DNA from 2 places in the Heyndrickxia sp. FSL W8-0496 genome. Region 1 is predicted to be linked to the other one. Evidence: a T-box and tRNA genes for the amino acid it is inferred to sense, from the RefSeq annotation. Region 1 holds a T-box; the other holds one or more tRNA genes.
What was found. A T-box is a leader RNA that pairs with one kind of tRNA and senses whether it is charged. The one in region 1 lies ahead of tyrS (tyrosine--tRNA ligase), so its partner is inferred to be a tRNA-Tyr.
Positions count from the first base shown of each region.

Region 2: it encodes a tRNA-Tyr, which carries the amino acid that the T-box ahead of tyrS (tyrosine--tRNA ligase) is inferred to sense. The anticodon was not compared.

Region 1 is NZ_JBBOXX010000001.1:1,552,999-1,562,657, reverse strand. It holds gene NST63_RS07785 (ImmA/IrrE family metallo-endopeptidase) at 1-24, shown strand, start outside; gene tyrS (tyrosine--tRNA ligase) at 143-1,402, opposite strand; T-box leader at 1,514-1,735, opposite strand; gene NST63_RS07775 (transglycosylase domain-containing protein) at 1,874-4,705, shown strand; gene acsA (acetate--CoA ligase) at 4,937-6,655, opposite strand; gene NST63_RS07765 (GNAT family N-acetyltransferase) at 6,916-7,548, shown strand; gene NST63_RS07760 (acetoin utilization AcuB family protein) at 7,578-8,228, shown strand; gene NST63_RS07755 (acetoin utilization protein AcuC) at 8,225-9,388, shown strand; gene lepB (signal peptidase I) at 9,462-9,659, opposite strand, start outside.
Region 2 is NZ_JBBOXX010000001.1:4,595,727-4,605,385, forward strand. It holds gene NST63_RS23265 (aminoglycoside phosphotransferase family protein) at 6-710, opposite strand; gene NST63_RS23270 (MFS transporter) at 841-2,058, opposite strand; gene NST63_RS23275 (TetR/AcrR family transcriptional regulator) at 2,172-2,774, opposite strand; tRNA gene NST63_RS23280 (tRNA-Asn) at 2,931-3,005, opposite strand; tRNA gene NST63_RS23285 (tRNA-Ile) at 3,024-3,100, opposite strand; tRNA gene NST63_RS23290 (tRNA-Gly) at 3,112-3,185, opposite strand; tRNA gene NST63_RS23295 (tRNA-Gly) at 3,205-3,278, opposite strand; tRNA gene NST63_RS23300 (tRNA-His) at 3,298-3,373, opposite strand; tRNA gene NST63_RS23305 (tRNA-Trp) at 3,376-3,449, opposite strand; tRNA gene NST63_RS23310 (tRNA-Tyr) at 3,460-3,544, opposite strand; tRNA gene NST63_RS23315 (tRNA-Asp) at 3,568-3,644, opposite strand; tRNA gene NST63_RS23320 (tRNA-Met) at 3,673-3,746, opposite strand; tRNA gene NST63_RS23325 (tRNA-Ser) at 3,914-4,006, opposite strand; tRNA gene NST63_RS23330 (tRNA-Ile) at 4,016-4,092, opposite strand; tRNA gene NST63_RS23335 (tRNA-Met) at 4,097-4,173, opposite strand; tRNA gene NST63_RS23340 (tRNA-Ala) at 4,192-4,267, opposite strand; tRNA gene NST63_RS23345 (tRNA-Pro) at 4,278-4,354, opposite strand; tRNA gene NST63_RS23350 (tRNA-Arg) at 4,359-4,435, opposite strand; tRNA gene NST63_RS23355 (tRNA-Leu) at 4,494-4,579, opposite strand; tRNA gene NST63_RS23360 (tRNA-Gly) at 4,590-4,664, opposite strand; tRNA gene NST63_RS23365 (tRNA-Lys) at 4,689-4,761, opposite strand; tRNA gene NST63_RS23370 (tRNA-Val) at 4,913-4,988, opposite strand; tRNA gene NST63_RS23375 (tRNA-Glu) at 5,008-5,082, opposite strand; rRNA gene rrf (5S ribosomal RNA) at 5,142-5,258, opposite strand; rRNA gene NST63_RS23385 (23S ribosomal RNA) at 5,333-8,290, opposite strand; rRNA gene NST63_RS23390 (16S ribosomal RNA) at 8,596-9,659, opposite strand, start outside.

The DNA.
Region 1 (9,659 bases):
AACTTAACTAAATTAAACTACTAAAATTTTTTTACCTTCATTGGAAACATAGTTAAAGGATATAACCAGAAAAAACTGCACCACTATTGTTAATGTTATTGATTCTAACAATTATGGTGCAGATTATTTTTATCTATTATCATTAATAACGGATAAGGAAATACTTTTTCTTCCCTCTACGTATAATCGTAAATTGCTCTTCAATACGATCCTGTTCACCTAACACATACTGTACATCTGTATTTCTATCACCATTTATATAGACTGCTCCATTCTGAATATCTTCACGAGCTTGTCGTTTAGAAGGTGAAATTTTAGCTTCCACTAATAAGTCAACTAACCCTATTTCTTCGCTATTACTGAAATTAAATGATGGAACATCTTTAAAGCCTTGTTTTATTTCTTCAGCTGTCAAATTTTTTACTTCTCCACTGAAAAGAGCATCTGTAATTTTTATAGCTTGCTTTAACGAATCTTCGCCATGAATTAAACGAGTCATTTCTTCTGCTAATGCTTTTTGTGCATGACGTAAATGTGGTTCTTCTTCAACAGCTTTCTCAAGCTTCTCGATTTCCTCACGAGATAAGAAGGTAAAGTATTTAAGATACTTCACAACATCTGCATCTGCTGTATTAATCCAAAATTGATAGAATTCATATGGTGATGTCTTTTCTGGATCTAACCATATTGCGCCACTTTCTGTTTTACCAAATTTCGTTCCATCTGCTTTTGTCACTAAAGGAATCGTTAAGCCAAAGGCTTTTTCCCCTTCAGGATTCATTTTACGAATCAGCTCTAAACCAGTTGTAATATTTCCCCATTGGTCACTTCCACCAATTTGCATTCTACAGTTATGATTTTTGTGTAGATGGTAAAAATCAATAGCTTGTAAAATCGTATAAGTAAACTCAGTAAATGAAATACCTGTATCAAGGCGAGATGCAATTGTATCTTTTGCTAGCATATAATTAACACCAATGTATTTCCCGTAGTCACGTAAAAATGTGACTAAATCCATTGATCCTGCCCAATCATAGTTATTCGTCATAATTGCGCCATTTTCGCCTTCAAAATCAAAGATTTGTTCCAGTTGTTGCTTAATACTTTTCACATTATATTCAACGGTTTCTAATGTTTGAAGCTTACGTTCTTCCTTCTTACCACTTGGATCTCCGATGAGGCCAGTAGCTCCACCAACTAAAACGATGGGACGATGCCCTTCCCTTTGAAATCTTCTTAATGTTAAAAATGGAAGTAAATGACCAATATGCATACTATCAGCAGTTGGGTCAATTCCACAGTACAAAGAAATTTTTTCCTTATCTAATACTTCACTGATTCCATCCTCATCTGTTTGCTGATAAATAATACCTCTCCATTGTAATTCCTCTAATAAATTCATGCTACCTCTCCTTCATGTAAAAAATGTAGTTTTCAATTAGTGAATGATTTTCTGAAAAACCAATTCAATTAGAAATTTGTAGAGAAATAAAAACGTCCCTTCGCAATCATGCGAAGGGACGACTATTTACCGTGGTACCACCCAACTTGAGAAAAATATAATTTCTCCACTCTTATTCTATAACGGTTTAATCCGTTTACTGCTACTTACTTTTTTCACAGTAAAAGCTCCAGGAAGTAATTCATCTAAGCTATTTGTATCGATTCTCACCAACCATCGACTCTCTACAATAACAGGGATAGAAAGACTACTTTTTCCTCTCAATGCTTATTCTATGTAGTTGTGTATGAAAACTTAATCTATTTTAAACATAAATAAAAATGAATGTCAATTAATTTCAGAATTCGATCGATTTTAACATTTTCCATAGTAAATTATGCTATAATGTAGGTGATTTTAAGGGGGTATATAATGAAAGAAACATCAAACAAATGGGTAAAAACTCTCCAAAAGTTTTTCTCTTTTTTCCAAAATGAAAGACTACAAAAAAATTCAAGAATAACCTATGGAGTTATCTGGAACTTATTATTAATATTATTTATTGTTTGTATTATAGGTGGAGCATTTGCTGGAGGGATCGGTGCAGGGTATTTCGCCTCACTAGTGAAAGATGAACCTACTCGTTCATACGCCCAAATGAAAAAAGATATTTATAATTATGAGGAAACCTCCAATCTTTACTTTGCAGATAATGTTTATTTAGGAAAAGTACGCTCTGATTTAGAACGTGAAGAAGTAAAAATTGAAAATGTGTCAAAATACCTCAAAGACGCCTTAATCGCAACGGAAGATAAATATTTCTATGAACATAATGGTATCGTGCCAAAAGCCCTACTACGTGCAGTATTTCAAGAAGTAACCAATTCCTCAATGCAAACTGGAGGTAGTACATTAACACAGCAAATAATAAAAAACCAAATACTTACAAATGAAGTCTCTTTTGATCGAAAGGCTAAAGAAGTTCTCTTAGCTCTTCGACTTGAACAATTCTTTAAGAAAGATGAGATTTTAGAAGCGTATATGAATGTTTCTACATTTGGAAGAAATTCATCTGGTCAAAATATTGGTGGGGTTGAATCAGCTGCTAAAGGAATATTTGGTGTCTCAGCAAAAGATTTAAATTTAGCACAATCAGCCTTTATTGCAGGTTTACCACAAAGCCCTTTTATGTACACACCTTTTACAAATGATGGCAAGCTAAAAAGTAAGGAAGGCTTAGAACCTGGTTTAAATCGGATGAAACTAGTTCTACACCGTATGAATGAAAATGGATATATTACAGATAAACAATACAAAGAAACGATCAATTATGATATTGTTAAAGATTTTATAAAGCCTCAAAAAAATCCACTTGATAAATATCCATGGCTAACAAACGAAATTGAACAACGGGCAAAAAATATTATAGCTATTATGCTTGCAGAAAAAGATGGTTATAAAGAAAAAGATCTAAATAAAAATGCTAAGTTGTACGAAAAATATATCACTCTAGCAGATCGTAATATTAGACAAAATGGTTATAACATTCATACAACCATTAATAAAAAGATCTATGATAATATGCAGAAGACTAAAGATGAGTTCAAAAACTACGGTCCTGATAAAACTGTAACTAGAGTTAATAAGGAAACAGGTGAAGAAGAATCCTATGTCGAACCCGTTCAAATTGGGGGCATCATGATAGAAAACAAAACAGGTAAAATACTTAGTTTTGTTGGGGGTAGAGACTTCAAGCAAGAGCAACTAAATCATGCTACCCAAGGAAGACGACCAAATGGATCAACGATGAAGCCTTTACTCGTTTATGCACCTGCAATGGAGATGGGCGTTACCGCACCTGGAACGGTAATTGCAGATTCTGATACTGGAATTAGAGTTGAAGGAAGAGCATGGCCAAGCAATTATGTTACAGGAAAATATTATGGCCTTGTAACCACTCGAGAAGCTTTGGCTAAATCACATAATGTAACTGCGATAAAAGTTTATCAACGTATCATTAATAAAAGACCAGCTCAATATCTTGCTAAAATGGGATTCTCCGATTTAACAGATGTTGATTATGAAGTATTGAGTGTGGCCTTAGGAGGTTTAACAAAGGGAGTAACAGTTGAAGAAAACGTTAATGCTTATACTACCTTCGCAAATAATGGTAAATTTATTGATGCCTATATGATCGATAAAATCACTGACCAAGACGGGAAGATTATCTATAAGCATAAAGTAGAGCCTGTTGACGTATTCAGTAGCCAAACTTCATATTTAATGCTGGATATGATGAGAGATGTTTTTAAATATGGTACTGCTGCCTCCGTACCTGGAATGTTGAACTTTTCAACTGACTGGGCAGGCAAAACAGGAACAAGTAATGACTATAATGATGCATGGCTTGTTGCTTCGAATCCCAATATTACATTTGGTACTTGGATAGGATATGATACACCAAGTAGCCAAGTACGAGGATATGATCATAGAAACTATCAAATATGGAGTAAGTTGATAAATTCTGCCTATGATGCAGATCCAAATTTAATTGCTACAAAGGAACGATTTAAGATGCCTAGTGGAATTGTCCAACGATCCTTCTGTGCAATTTCAGGTATGCTTCCTTCTCAAGGGTGTTCCAGTGCTGGATTAGTTCGTACTGACTTATTTAACGCAAAATATGTTCCAACTGAAGTAGACAATAGTCTAATTCAAGGTAAATATGTAGTCATAAATGGAAAGAAATATATGGCACTTGATTCTACACCTGCAGAGTTTTCTCAATCTGGTCTGATGCTAAATCCTGATTTTATCAAGAAACTATCACAAGGTGGTAAGATCGATGCAAATCAAATAATCCCAGAGGGTCACCCTTTATGGGAAAAAATCATGGCACCAGAAAATAAAATGAGTGATGATGGTAAAGCACCTTCATCGGTAAATGCCAATGTCTCTGGTAATAAATTAGTTTGGAGTGCTTCGGGAAGTCCAGATGTAATTGGATATCGTGTCTTTACAAGTGGCGGTCAGCAGGTGGGCTCTATTCACGCTGGGTCCAATTTATCCATATCATTGGGAAATGGTGAATATTTTGTTGTAGCAGTTGACATTGCTGGAAAACAATCAGGTCCTTCCAATAAAGTCACAATTGGTACGATCAAACAAGAAAAACCACCTGAAAATGAGACACCTGATGAAAATGACAAGAATACTAATAATGAAGAAAATCCAGGAGATGAAGATACGATACCAAATCCGTAATCATTTCAATGACTTTAAAAAGCCCGCATCATCGATGCGGGCTTTTTGTTTATTTTAAAGCGATAATATTTAATATTGATTACAAAGTTAAGACATCTTGTCAGCTCTAATCAAGAGCCTTGCTCTTACCTACTCTATGCCTAAACATATTACATTTAGGCTCTTTTCTCAAAGATTGTTGCTATTTAAGTAAAGTTTTTCGAATAACTATCTGCTGAAAACTTCCTTTATTTAGTCCTCCATCGTAGATAAATCTCCAGTAGGAAGATCTAACTCCCATGCTTTAAGGACTCTACGCATGATTTTTCCACTTCTTGTTTTCGGAAGTTTATCACGGAATTCAATTTCCCTAGGAGCTGCATGAGCCGCTAAACCCGTTTTCACGAATTGACGAATTTCCTCTTTTAGTTCATCTGATTCTTCATATCCCTCTAATAAAGCAACAAATGCTTTAATAATTTCACCACGAACTGGATCTGGTTTCCCAATAACTCCCGCCTCAGCGACCGCTGGATGTTCTAATAATTTGCTCTCTACCTCAAATGGGCCCACACGTTCCCCAGAGGTCATAATTACATCGTCCACTCTTCCTTGGAACCAGAAATATCCATCTTCATCCATATAGGCTGAATCCCCTGAAACATACCATCCTGACGGAAAAAAATATGAGTCATATTTTGCTTGGTTATTCCAAATTGTGTGCATCATTGATGGCCAACCTTTTTTAATCGCTAAATTTCCCATTCTATTCGGAGGCAGTTCATTTCCTTGATCATCAATAATCGCTGCTTCCACACCCGGAATTGGTTTACCCATCGATCCAGGTTTAATTTCCATACAAGGATAATTACAAATTAAATGTGCACCTGTTTCTGTCATCCACCATGTATCGTGGATACGTTTATTAAATACCTTCATCCCCCAACGGATTACTTCAGGATTTAACGGCTCACCCACACTTAAAACATGTCTAAGGCAACTTAAATCAAATTTCTTAATAATTTCATCCCCAGCTCCCATTAACATACGAAATGCGGTTGGCGCACTATACCATACAGTTACACTAAAGTCTTCAATTGTTTTATACCAATCCTCTGGTTTAAAACGTCCACCAACAATAACATTTGAAGTTCCTGTTAACCATGGACCGAAGATTCCATAGGAAGTACCGGTAACCCAGCCAGGATCAGCTGTACACCAATAAATATCCTCTTCTTGTAAATCTAGTACCCATTTTGCCGTTTGATACTGTTGAATCATCGCATTATGAACATGGAGCACACCCTTTGGCTTACCTGTTGAACCAGATGTATAGTGTAGAATTAAGCCATCAGTACGATCCACCCATTCAATTTCTAAATCTTTTGATGCAGTTTTTACATGCTTTAAAAAATCAAGATATTTATCATCTTCTTCAATATCCGAACCGACAATAAATATTGTTTTAAGAGCAGGTAATTGATCTACAGGTACACGTTTTAACAATTCAGGTGTTGTTACTAAAACCTTAGCTTCACTGTCCTCTAAGCGGTCTTTTACCGCCCCCTCCATAAATGCTTCGAAAAGTGGACCAACGATGGCACCTAATTTAATCGCTCCAAGAGTGGCTATATATAACTCTGGAGATCTAGGCATGAAAATAAAGACCCGATCCCCTTTTTCAACATTTCCATATGCTTTAAAAACATTTCCTGCTTTATTGGAAAGATCTTTCATTTCTTTAAAAGTGTATTTTTCATTTCTAGTTTCATCCCGATAATATAGGGCTACTTTATTTTTGCGAAAGGTATTTGCATGACGATCTATCGCTTCATACGCCATATTCACTTTACCTGTTTCGGACCATGAGAAGGCTTGTTCTACATCCTTCCAGTCAAAACTATTATACATATCTTCATAGCTTTTAAGATTATAATCACCTTTTACAGATGGCAGCGTTACTAATTTCATTACAAATCCCCCTTTTTAAAAAATTCACACTATTATTATATTATAAAATAAAATATTTCACAAAAAATTTAAATTTTCGGAAGTAGCATAATGGAATTTAGAACTGTTATGAATATATAATTTCTACACCTTTTAAAAAATTTTAAAAACATTCATAAGTTTACTCTTAAGATAATCATCTTATCATGTATAATAAGTACGAAATCCTGTTATGAAAATTTAGTATATTAAATAAAAATGCTGAAATAGGAGGTGTTACTATGGAACATAAAAAAACATATAATGCGATGGAATTAAAGACAACAAAAGGCAGTCTAATTATAGAAGGTCCAATTTCTTCAGAACAATTAGCAGGTTATGAATTTCATCAAGATTTAGTTGCTTTTCGTCCTCCCAATCAACAGCATAAAGCTCTAATTGAAATCGCTAATTTACCAGAAGGTAGAATTATCATTGCTAGACAATTTAATACCATTGTTGGCTATGTAACATATCTATACCCCGATCCACTCGAGAGATGGTCGCAAGGAAAAATGGAAAATTTAATAGAACTAGGGGCAATTGAGGTAATACCAGAATTTAGAGGTTGCTCTGTTGGAAAAAGCTTGTTAAGGGTGTCAATGATGGATGATGCAATGGAAGATTATATTACCATTACGACTGAATATTATTGGCACTGGGATTTAAAAGGAACCGGACTAAATGTCTGGGAGTATCGAAAGGTGATGGAAAAAATGATGGGAGCAGGCGGGCTAGAATGGTTTGCAACGGATGACCCTGAAATTAGCTCTCATCCTGCCAACTGTTTAATGGTCAGAATCGGAAAAAGAGTAGATTATGATTCGGTTCAAAAATTTGATCAATTACGGTTCATGAATCGATTTATGTATTAGTCAATGACTTAAACAAGGAGTTGAATGGCATGATCATTGAGGAAATAATGAAAACAGATGTTATTACATTACAGCCTGAAGATACGATTCACTCTGCTTTATTGATTATGAGGGAAAAAAAAATCCGTCATATTCCTATCGTTGACAGCGAACAGCATTTATTAGGTTTGGTGACAGAACGTGATATTAAGGATGCAACTCCATCCCCCCTATTCGAAAAGAAGCGGTTGGAAAAAGAATTGACAATCCCTCTTGAGCAAATAATGAATCCAAACGTAATTACCGGTCATCCTTTAGACTTTGTCGAAGAAGTGGCTGGTATCTTATATGAACATCGAATTGGTTGTTTACCTATTGTCGTAAATAAAAAGGTAGTTGGTATTATCACTGGTACTGACATCCTCCGAACTATGGTTGAATTAACTGGAGCCAATCAACCTGGCTCACAAATTGAAATTAAAGTGCGGAACCGTACTGGAGTTTTACACGAAGTCACAGGCATATTCAATCAATATCATGTTAATGTTCATAGCGTGCTCGTATATCCCGATAAGAAAGATCCAAACCATAAAATACTAGTTTTTCGAATTCAAACAATGAACCCAATCATTGTAATTGAGCATCTTAAAAAAAATGGCTACCAAGTATTATGGCCAAATATGCCTGGAATGTCATTATGACAAAAGAAGCGGTTTTTATTTACTCAGATGAACTTCTTTCTTATCGTTTTTCAAAGGACCATCCATTTAATCAATTCCGATTGACATTAACATTAGATTTATTAAAAGAACTCAATGCTATAACAAATGAAGATATCATACCTCCTAGAATGGCAACTGATGAAGAGCTTTGCTTAATACATGATTCATCCTACATAGAAGCGGTGAAAAGTGCGGGAAATGGACGTTTATCAGAAGAAACTGCAGAAAATTATGGATTAGGTACAGAGGACACACCCATTTTTTCTGGAATGCATGAAGCAAGTGCCCTACTTGTTGGTGGTACATTGACGGCAGTGGATCAAGTAATGACAGGACAAAGTCGACATGCTGTACATCTAGGCGGAGGATTGCATCATGGATTCAGGGGGAAAGCTTCCGGATTTTGTGTTTACAATGATAGTTCAGTAGCTATCAAATATTTACAAAAAAAGTATAATGCTAGAGTTCTATATATTGATACTGATGCCCATCATGGGGACGGAGTTCAATGGTCATTTTACGATGATGAATCAGTCTGTACATTCTCAATTCATGAAACCGGAAGATATTTATTTCCCGGGACAGGTAATGTCAATGAATGGGGTAGTGGTAAGGGTTATGGATATTCATTCAATATACCAGTGGATGCATTTACTGAAGATGAATCTTGGCTCTACTGTTACGAAACAGCTTTGAGGGAAGTTGCTGCCTATTTTAAACCTGATGTTATTCTTACTCAAAATGGTGCAGACTCACACTACTATGACCCACTTACCCATTTATCTGCTTCTATTAATATATATAAAAAAATTCCAAAGCTTGCACACCAACTTGCTCATCAATATTGTGATGGAAGATGGATTGCTGTTGGTGGAGGTGGATATGATATTTGGAGAGTTGTTCCTAGAGCATGGTCACTTATTTGGCTAGAAATGAACAATTATCCAGATGTAAAAGGTGAACTTCCAACTTCATGGGTCAATAAGTGGAAAGCAAAAGCACCGATACCATTAGCAACCGCATGGGAAGATCCGGAAAATATGTACAAACCTATACCAAGAAAACCAGAAATCACAGAAAAAAACAAACAAACTGTGGAACGTTTATTACATTTTATTAGACAGCAAACGTCTCGTTAAAAATGATTATAAAAAAAGGGTTGTCCCATTAGTGTATGAACACATTTGTAGACAGCCCTTCTCTCTTTAAAACTTATTTAAAATAATCAAACTCATTTAATGGCCAAAAGCGAATTTTCACCTTTCCTATGACAGAATCCATTGGAATGACACCGAAATATCGGCTATCTTTACTTACTAAGCGATTATCCCCAAGAACAAATAAATAACCCTTTGGAACTTTACTTTTACCCGTTTTTTCCTTCAAAGTAAAGTCTTCAGTTAATTGTTG
Region 2 (9,659 bases), 3.0 Mb from region 1:
GAATGTTACGATATATAAACTGAACGAAATAATGAAGCATGTTTTTCTGATATCCCATAAATTTTTAATAGAAATACACTCCAAGCAAAATCATATCTTTTATCCCCTAATTGAGCATTTGTCCAATCTATAACTGTAAATGTTTCCGTTTCTTCTACGATATTTTCAAAATGATAATCTCCATGAATGAAATCACTCTGTGCTAATTGCGCTTTTTTTACCAACTGGATTAATAATTGACTAAGATCTGGGTGTTCCTCAATCCCGGAAAAAAAATAATCGATAAATTGATACTTTGGTAGATTAGCATTTTTAATTTGATATGGAGATATCCCATGTATTTTTGATAAAATCCGTGCCATCTCAGTGATGTTTTTGCTACTAAATGTTTGAAAAGGGTGTCCATCATATGTTGTTAATAATACTTTATTTTCTTTGCTATCCACTCCCCATGCTAATGGCCTTGAAACAGGAACCTCTCTTTGAGTAAGCATTTGCAATAAATGATATTGAAATTGAATATTTGGGTTAGAGTCCCTATTCCATACTTTAAGTACAAATTGATCGCCTTGATGAATAATTTTGACTACTTCAGCTTCATATCCAGAATTCATCGATTGAACGGTTAATGTTTCCTTACCGGATAAAAGTTTATCCATTTCCCTATTATTTTTTTCTTTCCAATCAATCAGATGAAGTAGATTTCCCATCTCATTTCTCCTTTCTTCGTTCCTGCATACTACATAGTCAACCATATTCGATATAATTACGAAAATATCCTATGAATAAAATAAAAAAAGACTCAGTAGTACAACTGAATCTTTTAAAAAAATATCTATTTTAGCTTTTCCTTAGTTTAACTTGGGTATTTATGCTGTCAACCTTTCTTGCTGCCCGGATTGACAAAACAAAACAGGCGAAAAGAACGATAAAAGCTGAAACATATGGATAATTAACATTCATATCAAATAGGAAACCAGCCACTATCGGACCCATGATATTCCCCAGACTTGTGTAAGCGGAGTTTAATCCAGCTACATATCCTTGTTGATCCTGAGCCATTTTCGACATCTGTGTTCCAATGGCAGGTCGTAAAATATCAATTGATAAGAACACAATGAAGGTGACTACAACAATCAACCAATACTTATGCACAAATAGAGTTAATAATACAAATAGACTTGCAATAATTAAACAAGATGAAATAACTTTCCTCTCTCCAAAGCGATTTAGCATCCATCCGAATATAGTCATTTGTACTACTGCACCTGAGATAGACCCGAATGTTATAATAAACGCAATATCTTTCGGTGAAAACCCAAACTTTTGATCAACAAACAATCCAAACACAGTTTCGTAGTTGGCTAAACCGAACGACATAACAAACACGATGATTAAACTTAAAAAATATGGCTCCTTATAGGAGTGAAGCAATTGACTGATTAAACTTTGTTTATTTGTTTGAATAGGCTGTGCTAATTCAGATTCTTTTTTAGTATTTGATTCTGGTAATACGAGTAAAGTAATAATCGCCGCAACCACACCTGCAACTGCTGCAGCAAAGAATGGTACACGAATTCCAAATTCAGCTATATAGCCACCAATTCCTGGTCCAATAATAAATCCAGTAGTTATAGCAGCATTAATAAAGCCCATACCTTTCGCTCTCTCTTTAGTTGATGTTACATCCGCAGCGTATGCCATAACAGACGGCATAATTAATGCGGCACCGATTCCTCCTAGCATTCTAGAAGCGAATAGAAGAAATGATGAATTAGCTACTCCAAATATCCATTCAGAAACAGCAAAAATGATCATTCCAGCAATAATAATCTTTTTTCTCCCAATTGAATCTGATAGTTTCCCACCAAATGGAGAGAATAGTAGCTGGGTGAGAGAAAATGCTGCAACAAGTAATCCTACGATGCTCCCATTAATATGTAGCTCGATCATATAAGTTGGCATTATAGGTATAACCAGACCAATTCCCGTAAAAATTAAAAATATATTTAGCATAAGAAGCAATATAGCTCCCCTATTTCTGAACAATAATGACATAAATAACCTCCTCATGAACTAAGAAATACTGAACGTTCATTCTATATTAAATTACAGGATTACCCTTTACCTGGTCTATGCTGCATCCTTCCAGGTGTAATCCCTCACTTATTTTATCTATTAGAGCTTGTTGATATTCCAAATAAAAATACATTAAATGCTAATTTGTATAAAGTTAATGCCTCCTCAACTGTTGACTTTCTTGACATCTGGCTTAGACCAATTAATAAGCTTTCTAGAATAATAGCTAGACTTTCTACGTCTTCTTTTTTAAATTCACCACTATCTATGCCTTGCTGAATTAATTTTTGATTAAATTTCAAATGTCCCGTTACCATCTCTGCAATTCGTTCTTCAATCTCACCAGTCTTTTCTTCATTATTAAAAAATTCATCAGCTGCTTTTGTAAGTGGGTGATTCAAATCATCAAGAACCATTTGTTCTGCCATCCCAAAAAGTTTTTCCTTCGTTGTTTTATATAATGATTCTTTTTCTACCCATTTTTGTTCCCACTCTTTATCCCATTCATCTAATAAATATAAAAATAACCCTTCTTTACTTTTAAAGTGGTAATATATATTCCCTTTACTACTCCCGGTAGCTTCAACAATATCTTCAATTGAAGTTGCTTTATATCCTTTATTAGCAAAAAGATTCCTTGCAGCATCTGCTACACGCTTTTTGGTTTGTTCACTTTGGATTTTCTTTTTATTCAACTATTTCAACTCCAATGCCAATATTAACATTAATACTGAACGTTCATTCTGTATAATAACAAAAATAAATAACCTTTTCAAGCTAGGCTATTTTGACCACGTACTATACAATATACAAAAAAAGAGCTAATGCGCTCTTGAAATCATAAATAAAAATGGCTCCGCAGGTAGGATTCGAACCTACGACCGATCGGTTAACAGCCGATAGCTCTACCACTGAGCTACTGCGGAAAATATAAATATAAAAAATGGTGGGCCTAAATGGACTCGAACCATCGACCTCACGCTTATCAGGCGTGCGCTCTAACCAGCTGAGCTATAGGCCCTTTATGTATTTTGGAGCGGGTGATGAGAATCGAACTCACGACAACAGCTTGGAAGGCTGTAGTTTTACCACTAAACTACACCCGCAATATTCATTCATTAAGTATGGGGCGGATGATGGGAATCGAACTCACGACAACAGCTTGGAAGGCTGTAGTTTTACCACTAAACTACACCCGCAATATTCATTCATTAAGTATGGGGCGGATGATGGGAATCGAACCCACGAATGTCGGAACCACAATCCGATGCGTTAACCACTTCGCCACATCCGCCATGGCAGGGGCAGTAGGAATCGAACCCACACTGAAGGTTTTGGAGACCTTAGTTCTACCTTTAAACTATGCCCCTATTTTATATATGGTGGAGGGGGACGGATTCGAACCGCCGAACCCTGAGGGAGCGGATTTACAGTCCGCCGCGTTTAGCCACTTCGCTACCCCTCCATATTAATTTTTGCATAAATTAATGGCGGTCCGGACGGGACTCGAACCCGCGACCTCCTGCGTGACAGGCAGGCATTCTAACCAACTGAACTACCGGACCAAAATTCTTTCAAGAATACTTGAAATGATTGCGGAGGCAGGATTTGAACCTGCGACCTTCGGGTTATGAGCCCGACGAGCTACCAGACTGCTCCACCCCGCGACGATATTATAAAAAATTTTTTAATCCAATCTTTTCATCAACTGTCCCGATTTCAGTATGCTTACTCTAGTAGCAGCTTAATCGGTACAACTCGCGGTTGTTCGATGAAGTAACGCTCGTTGCTCCACCCCGCGACGATATTATAAAAAAACTTTTATAGGAAGTTATGGCGGAGGAAGAGGGATTCGAACCCCCGCGCGGTGTAACCCGCCTGTCGGTTTTCAAGACCGATCCCTTCAGCCAGACTTGGGTATTCCTCCAATTATATATGGTGGACCTTGTAGGACTCGAACCTACGACCGGACGGTTATGAGCCGTCTGCTCTAACCAGCTGAGCTAAAGGTCCTCTATGGTAGCGGCGGAGGGGATCGAACCCACGACCTCACGGGTATGAACCGTACGCTCTAGCCAGCTGAGCTACGCCGCCATAGTTTATTTTATATATTGGTGGAGCCTAGCGGGATCGAACCGCTGACCTCCTGCGTGCAAAGCAGGCGCTCTCCCAGCTGAGCTAAGGCCCCAATTATATAATGGTCGGGAAGACAGGATTCGAACCTGCGACCCCATGGTCCCAAACCATGTGCTCTACCAAGCTGAGCTACTTCCCGTTCATGGCGCGCCCGAGAGGAGTCGAACCCCTAACCTTTTGATCCGTAGTCAAACGCTCTATCCAATTGAGCTACGGGCGCATATATTATATCGTAAGATATTTTACGGAAGGATCTTTTGCTTTGCAAAAATCCTTAGTGCCGAGGACCGGAATCGAACCGGTACGGTAGTCACCTACCGCAGGATTTTAAGTCCTGTGCGTCTGCCAGTTCCGCCACCCCGGCAAGGTATGTTTGGAGCGGAAGACGGGATTCGAACCCGCGACCCCCACCTTGGCAAGGTGGTGTTCTACCACTGAACTACTTCCGCAAATTATATCAAAGCAAACTTTGATGAGCCATGAAGGACTCGAACCTTCGACCCTCTGATTAAAAGTCAGATGCTCTACCAACTGAGCTAATGGCTCATAGTAAAATAATTGATCGTGTAGTCTATAATTTTGAATACAAAGGCTCGTACATTTATATTGTAAATTATTTATTCCGACTTTTCAAACGTCAAAAAAATTCAACTATTTTATTATACAAAAAATATTGAACCACTATCAAAATAATTAATGGTGGAGGATGACGGGATCGAACCGCCGACCCCCTGCTTGTAAGGCAGGTGCTCTCCCAGCTGAGCTAATCCTCCAATATAAAAATTTATTAAATGGTGACCCGTACGGGATTCGAACCCGTGTTACCGCCGTGAAAGGGCGGTGTCTTAACCGCTTGACCAACGGGCCACATTAGCAGAATTTGCTAATATAGTTTAGAAAAATAATAGCCCCAATTTAGGGGCATCGCCTGGCAACGTCCTACTCTTGCAGGGGGAGAGCCCCCAACTACCATCGGCGCTAAGAAGCTTAACTTCCGTGTTCGGGATGGAAACGGGTGTGACCTTCTTGCCATAATTACCAGACTATATTTTGTTAAGGGTTTATTCCCTCAAAACTAGATATATCAAGAAGTAACGGTTCATAACCTCAAATCTATTTGGTTAAGTCTTCGATCTATTAGTATTCGTCAGCTCCATGTGTCGCCACACTTCCACCTCGAACCTATCAACCTGATCATCTTTCAGGGATCTTATTTAGATAAACTAAGGGAAATCTCATCTTGAGGGGGGCTTCATGCTTAGATGCTTTCAGCACTTATCCCTTCCGCACATAGCTACCCAGCGATGCCTTTGGCAAGACAACTGGTACACCAGCGGTGCGTCCATCCCGGTCCTCTCGTACTAAGGACAGCTCCTCTCAAATTTCCTACGCCCACGACGGATAGGGACCGAACTGTCTCACGACGTTCTGAACCCAGCTCGCGTACCGCTTTAATGGGCGAACAGCCCAACCCTTGGGACCGACTACAGCCCCAGGATGCGATGAGCCGACATCGAGGTGCCAAACCTCCCCGTCGATGTGGACTCTTGGGGGAGATAAGCCTGTTATCCCCGGGGTAGCTTTTATCCGTTGAGCGATGGCCCTTCCATGCGGAACCACCGGATCACTAAGCCCGACTTTCGTCCCTGCTCGACTTGTAGGTCTCGCAGTCAAGCTCCCTTGTGCCTTTACACTCTGCGAATGATTTCCAACCATTCTGAGGGAACCTTTGGGCGCCTCCGTTACCTTTTAGGAGGCGACCGCCCCAGTCAAACTGCCTGCCTGACACTGTCTCCCACCCCGATTCAGGGGTGCGGGTTAGAATTTCAATACAGCCAGGGTAGTATCCCACCGATGCCTCCACCGAAGCTGGCGCTCCGGTTTCAAAGGCTCCTACCTATCCTGTACAAGCTGTACCAAAATTCAATATCAAGCTGCAGTAAAGCTCCACGGGGTCTTTCCGTCCTGTCGCGGGTAACCTGCATCTTCACAGGTACTATAATTTCACCGAGTCTCTCGTTGAGACAGTGCCCAGATCGTTGCGCCTTTCGTGCGGGTCAGAACTTACCTGACAAGGAATTTCGCTACCTTAGGACCGTTATAGTTACGGCCGCCGTTTACTGGGGCTTCAATTCAAAGCTTCGTCTTGCGACTAACCTCTCCTCTTAACCTTCCAGCACCGGGCAGGCGTCAGCCCCTATACTTCGCCTTACGGCTTCGCAGAGACCTGTGTTTTTGCTAAACAGTCGCCTGGGCCTATTCACTGCGGCTCTCTCGGGCTTGCACCCTAACAGAGCACCCCTTCTCCCGAAGTTACGGGGTCATTTTGCCGAGTTCCTTAACGAGAGTTCTCTCGCTCACCTTAGGATTCTCTCCTCGCCTACCTGTGTCGGTTTGCGGTACGGGCACCTTTCACCTCACTAGAGGATTTTCTAGGCAGTGTGGAATCAGGAACTTCGGTACTAAATTTCCCTCGCCATCACAGCTCAAGGTATCTGGTGACGGGATTTGCCTCGTCACCCCTCTAACTGCTTGGACGCACTATTCCAGCAGTGCGCTTACCCTATCCTCCTGCGTCCCCCCATCGTTCAAACGGTGAAGAGGTGGTACAGGAATATCAACCTGTTGTCCATCGCCTACGCCTTTCGGCCTCGGCTTAGGTCCCGACTAACCCTGAGCGGACGAGCCTTCCTCAGGAAACCTTAGGCATTCGGTGGAAGGGATTCTCACCCTTCTTTCGCTACTCATACCGGCATTCTCACTTCTAAGCGCTCCACCAGTCCTTACGGTCTAGCTTCGCAGCCCTTAGAACGCTCTCCTACCACGGACATCATAAGATGTCCATCCACAGCTTCGGTGATACGTTTAGCCCCGGTACATTTTCGGCGCAGAGTCACTCGACCAGTGAGCTATTACGCACTCTTTAAATGGTGGCTGCTTCTAAGCCAACATCCTGGTTGTCTAAGCAACTCCACATCCTTTTCCACTTAACGTATACTTTGGGACCTTAGCTGGTGGTCTGGGCTGTTTCCCTCTTGACTACGGATCTTATCACTCGCAGTCTGACTCCTAAGGATAAGTCATTGGCATTCGGAGTTTGTCTGAATTCGGTAACCCGATGAGGGCCCCTAGTCCAAACAGTGCTCTACCTCCAAGACTCTTACCTTAAGGCTAGCCCTAAAGCTATTTCGGAGAGAACCAGCTATCTCCAAGTTCGATTGGAATTTCTCCGCTACCCACACCTCATCCCCGCACTTTTCAACGTGCGTGGGTTCGGGCCTCCAGTAAGTGTTACCTTACCTTCACCCTGGACATGGGTAGATCACCTGGTTTCGGGTCTACGACCTCATACTTAATCGCCCTATTCAGACTCGCTTTCGCTGCGGCTCCGCCTCTTCAGCTTAACCTTGCATGAAATCGTAACTCGCCGGTTCATTCTACAAAAGGCACGCTATCACCCGGCGTTTTTCCGAAGGAAAATACGCACAGGGCTCTAACTACTTGTAGGCACACGGTTTCAGGTTCTCTTTCACTCCCCTCCCGGGGTGCTTTTCACCTTTCCCTCACGGTACTGGTTCACTATCGGTCACTAGGGAGTATTTAGCCTTGGGAGATGGTCCTCCCTGCTTCCGACGGGATTTCACGTGTCCCGCCGTACTCAGGATCCACTCTGGAGGGAACGAAGTTTCAACTACAGGGTTGTTACCTTCTTTGACGGGCCTTTCCAGACCTCTTCATCTACTCCGTTCCTTTGTAACTCCGTATAGAGTGTCCTACAACCCCAAGAGGCAAGCCTCTTGGTTTGGGCTTCTTCCGTTTCGCTCGCCGCTACTCAGGAAATCGCAATTGCTTTCTCTTCCTCCGGGTACTTAGATGTTTCAGTTCCCCGGGTCTGCCTTCCTTACTCTATGTATTCAAGTAAGGATACTACCCCATTACGGGCAGTGGGTTCCCCCATTCGGAAATCTCCGGATCAAAGCTCGCTTACAGCTCCCCGAAGCATATCGGTGTTAGTCCCGTCCTTCATCGGCTCCTAGTGCCAAGGCATTCACCGTGCGCCCTTACTAACTTAACCTACGGCCAATGATAAGCTTCGAATCTCTTCGTCAACTCACTCATTCGCATCCTCACGTATGTGTAATACGCTGCGGTGCTCCTTCGTTCGTTTCCTCGATCTTCTCGCTTCTCCTTGCCCTTTCAGTTTAAAAACTACTTAATGGATTCATCCATAAAGTGGCGATTCTCGGTTATTACTTGGTTACTTCTTACATAATATCTAGTTTTCAAGGAACAAACATATCTATTGAAAGGATTAACCTTTCAAAACTGAACAAAACAGAAGACGTCTGAACCACGTAAGTGGTTTTCCATATTCCTTAGAAAGGAGGTGATCCAGCCGCACCTTCCGATACGGCTACCTTGTTACGACTTCACCCCAATCATCTGTCCCACCTTCGGCGGCTGGCTCCAAAAGGTTACCTCACCGACTTCGGGTGTTACAAACTCTCGTGGTGTGACGGGCGGTGTGTACAAGGCCCGGGAACGTATTCACCGCGGCATGCTGATCCGCGATTACTAGCGATTCCGGCTTCATGTAGGCGAGTTGCAGCCTACAATCCGAACTGAGAATGGTTTTATGGGATTGGCTAAACCTCGCGGTCTTGCAGCCCTTTGTACCATCCATTGTAGCACGTGTGTAGCCCAGGTCATAAGGGGCATGATGATTTGACGTCATCCCCACCTTCCTCCGGTTTGTCACCGGCAGTCACCTTAGAGTGCCCAACTAAATGCTGGCAACTAAGGTCAAGGGTTGCGCTCGTTGCGGGACTTAACCCAACATCTCACGACACGAGCTGACGACAACCATGCACCACCTGTCACTCCTGTCCCCGAAGGGAAATCCCTATCTCTAGGGAGGTCAAGAGGATGTCAAGACCTGGTAAGGTTCTTCGCGTTGCTTCGAATTAAACCACATGCTCCACCGCTTGTGCGGGCCCCCGTCAATTCCTTTGAGTTTCAGCCTTGCGGCCGTACTCCCCAGGCGGAGTGCTTAATGCGTTAGCTGCAGCACTAAAGGGCGGAAACCCTCTAACACTTAGCACTCATCGTTTACGGCGTGGACTACCAGGGTATCTAATCCTGTTCGCTCCCCACGCTTTCGCGCCTCAGCGTCAGTTACAGACCAGAGAGTCGCCTTCGCCACTGGTGTTCCTCCACATCTCTACGCATTTCACCGCTACACGTGGAATTCCACTCTCCTCTTCTGCACTCAAGTCTCCCAGTTTCCAATGGCCGCTTGCGGTTGAGCCGCAAGATTTCACATCAGACTTAAGAAACCGCCTGCGCGCGCTTTACGCCCAATAATTCCGGACAACGCTTGCCACCTACGTATTACCGCGGCTGCTGGCACGTAGTTAGCCGTGGCTTTCTGGTTAGGTACCGTC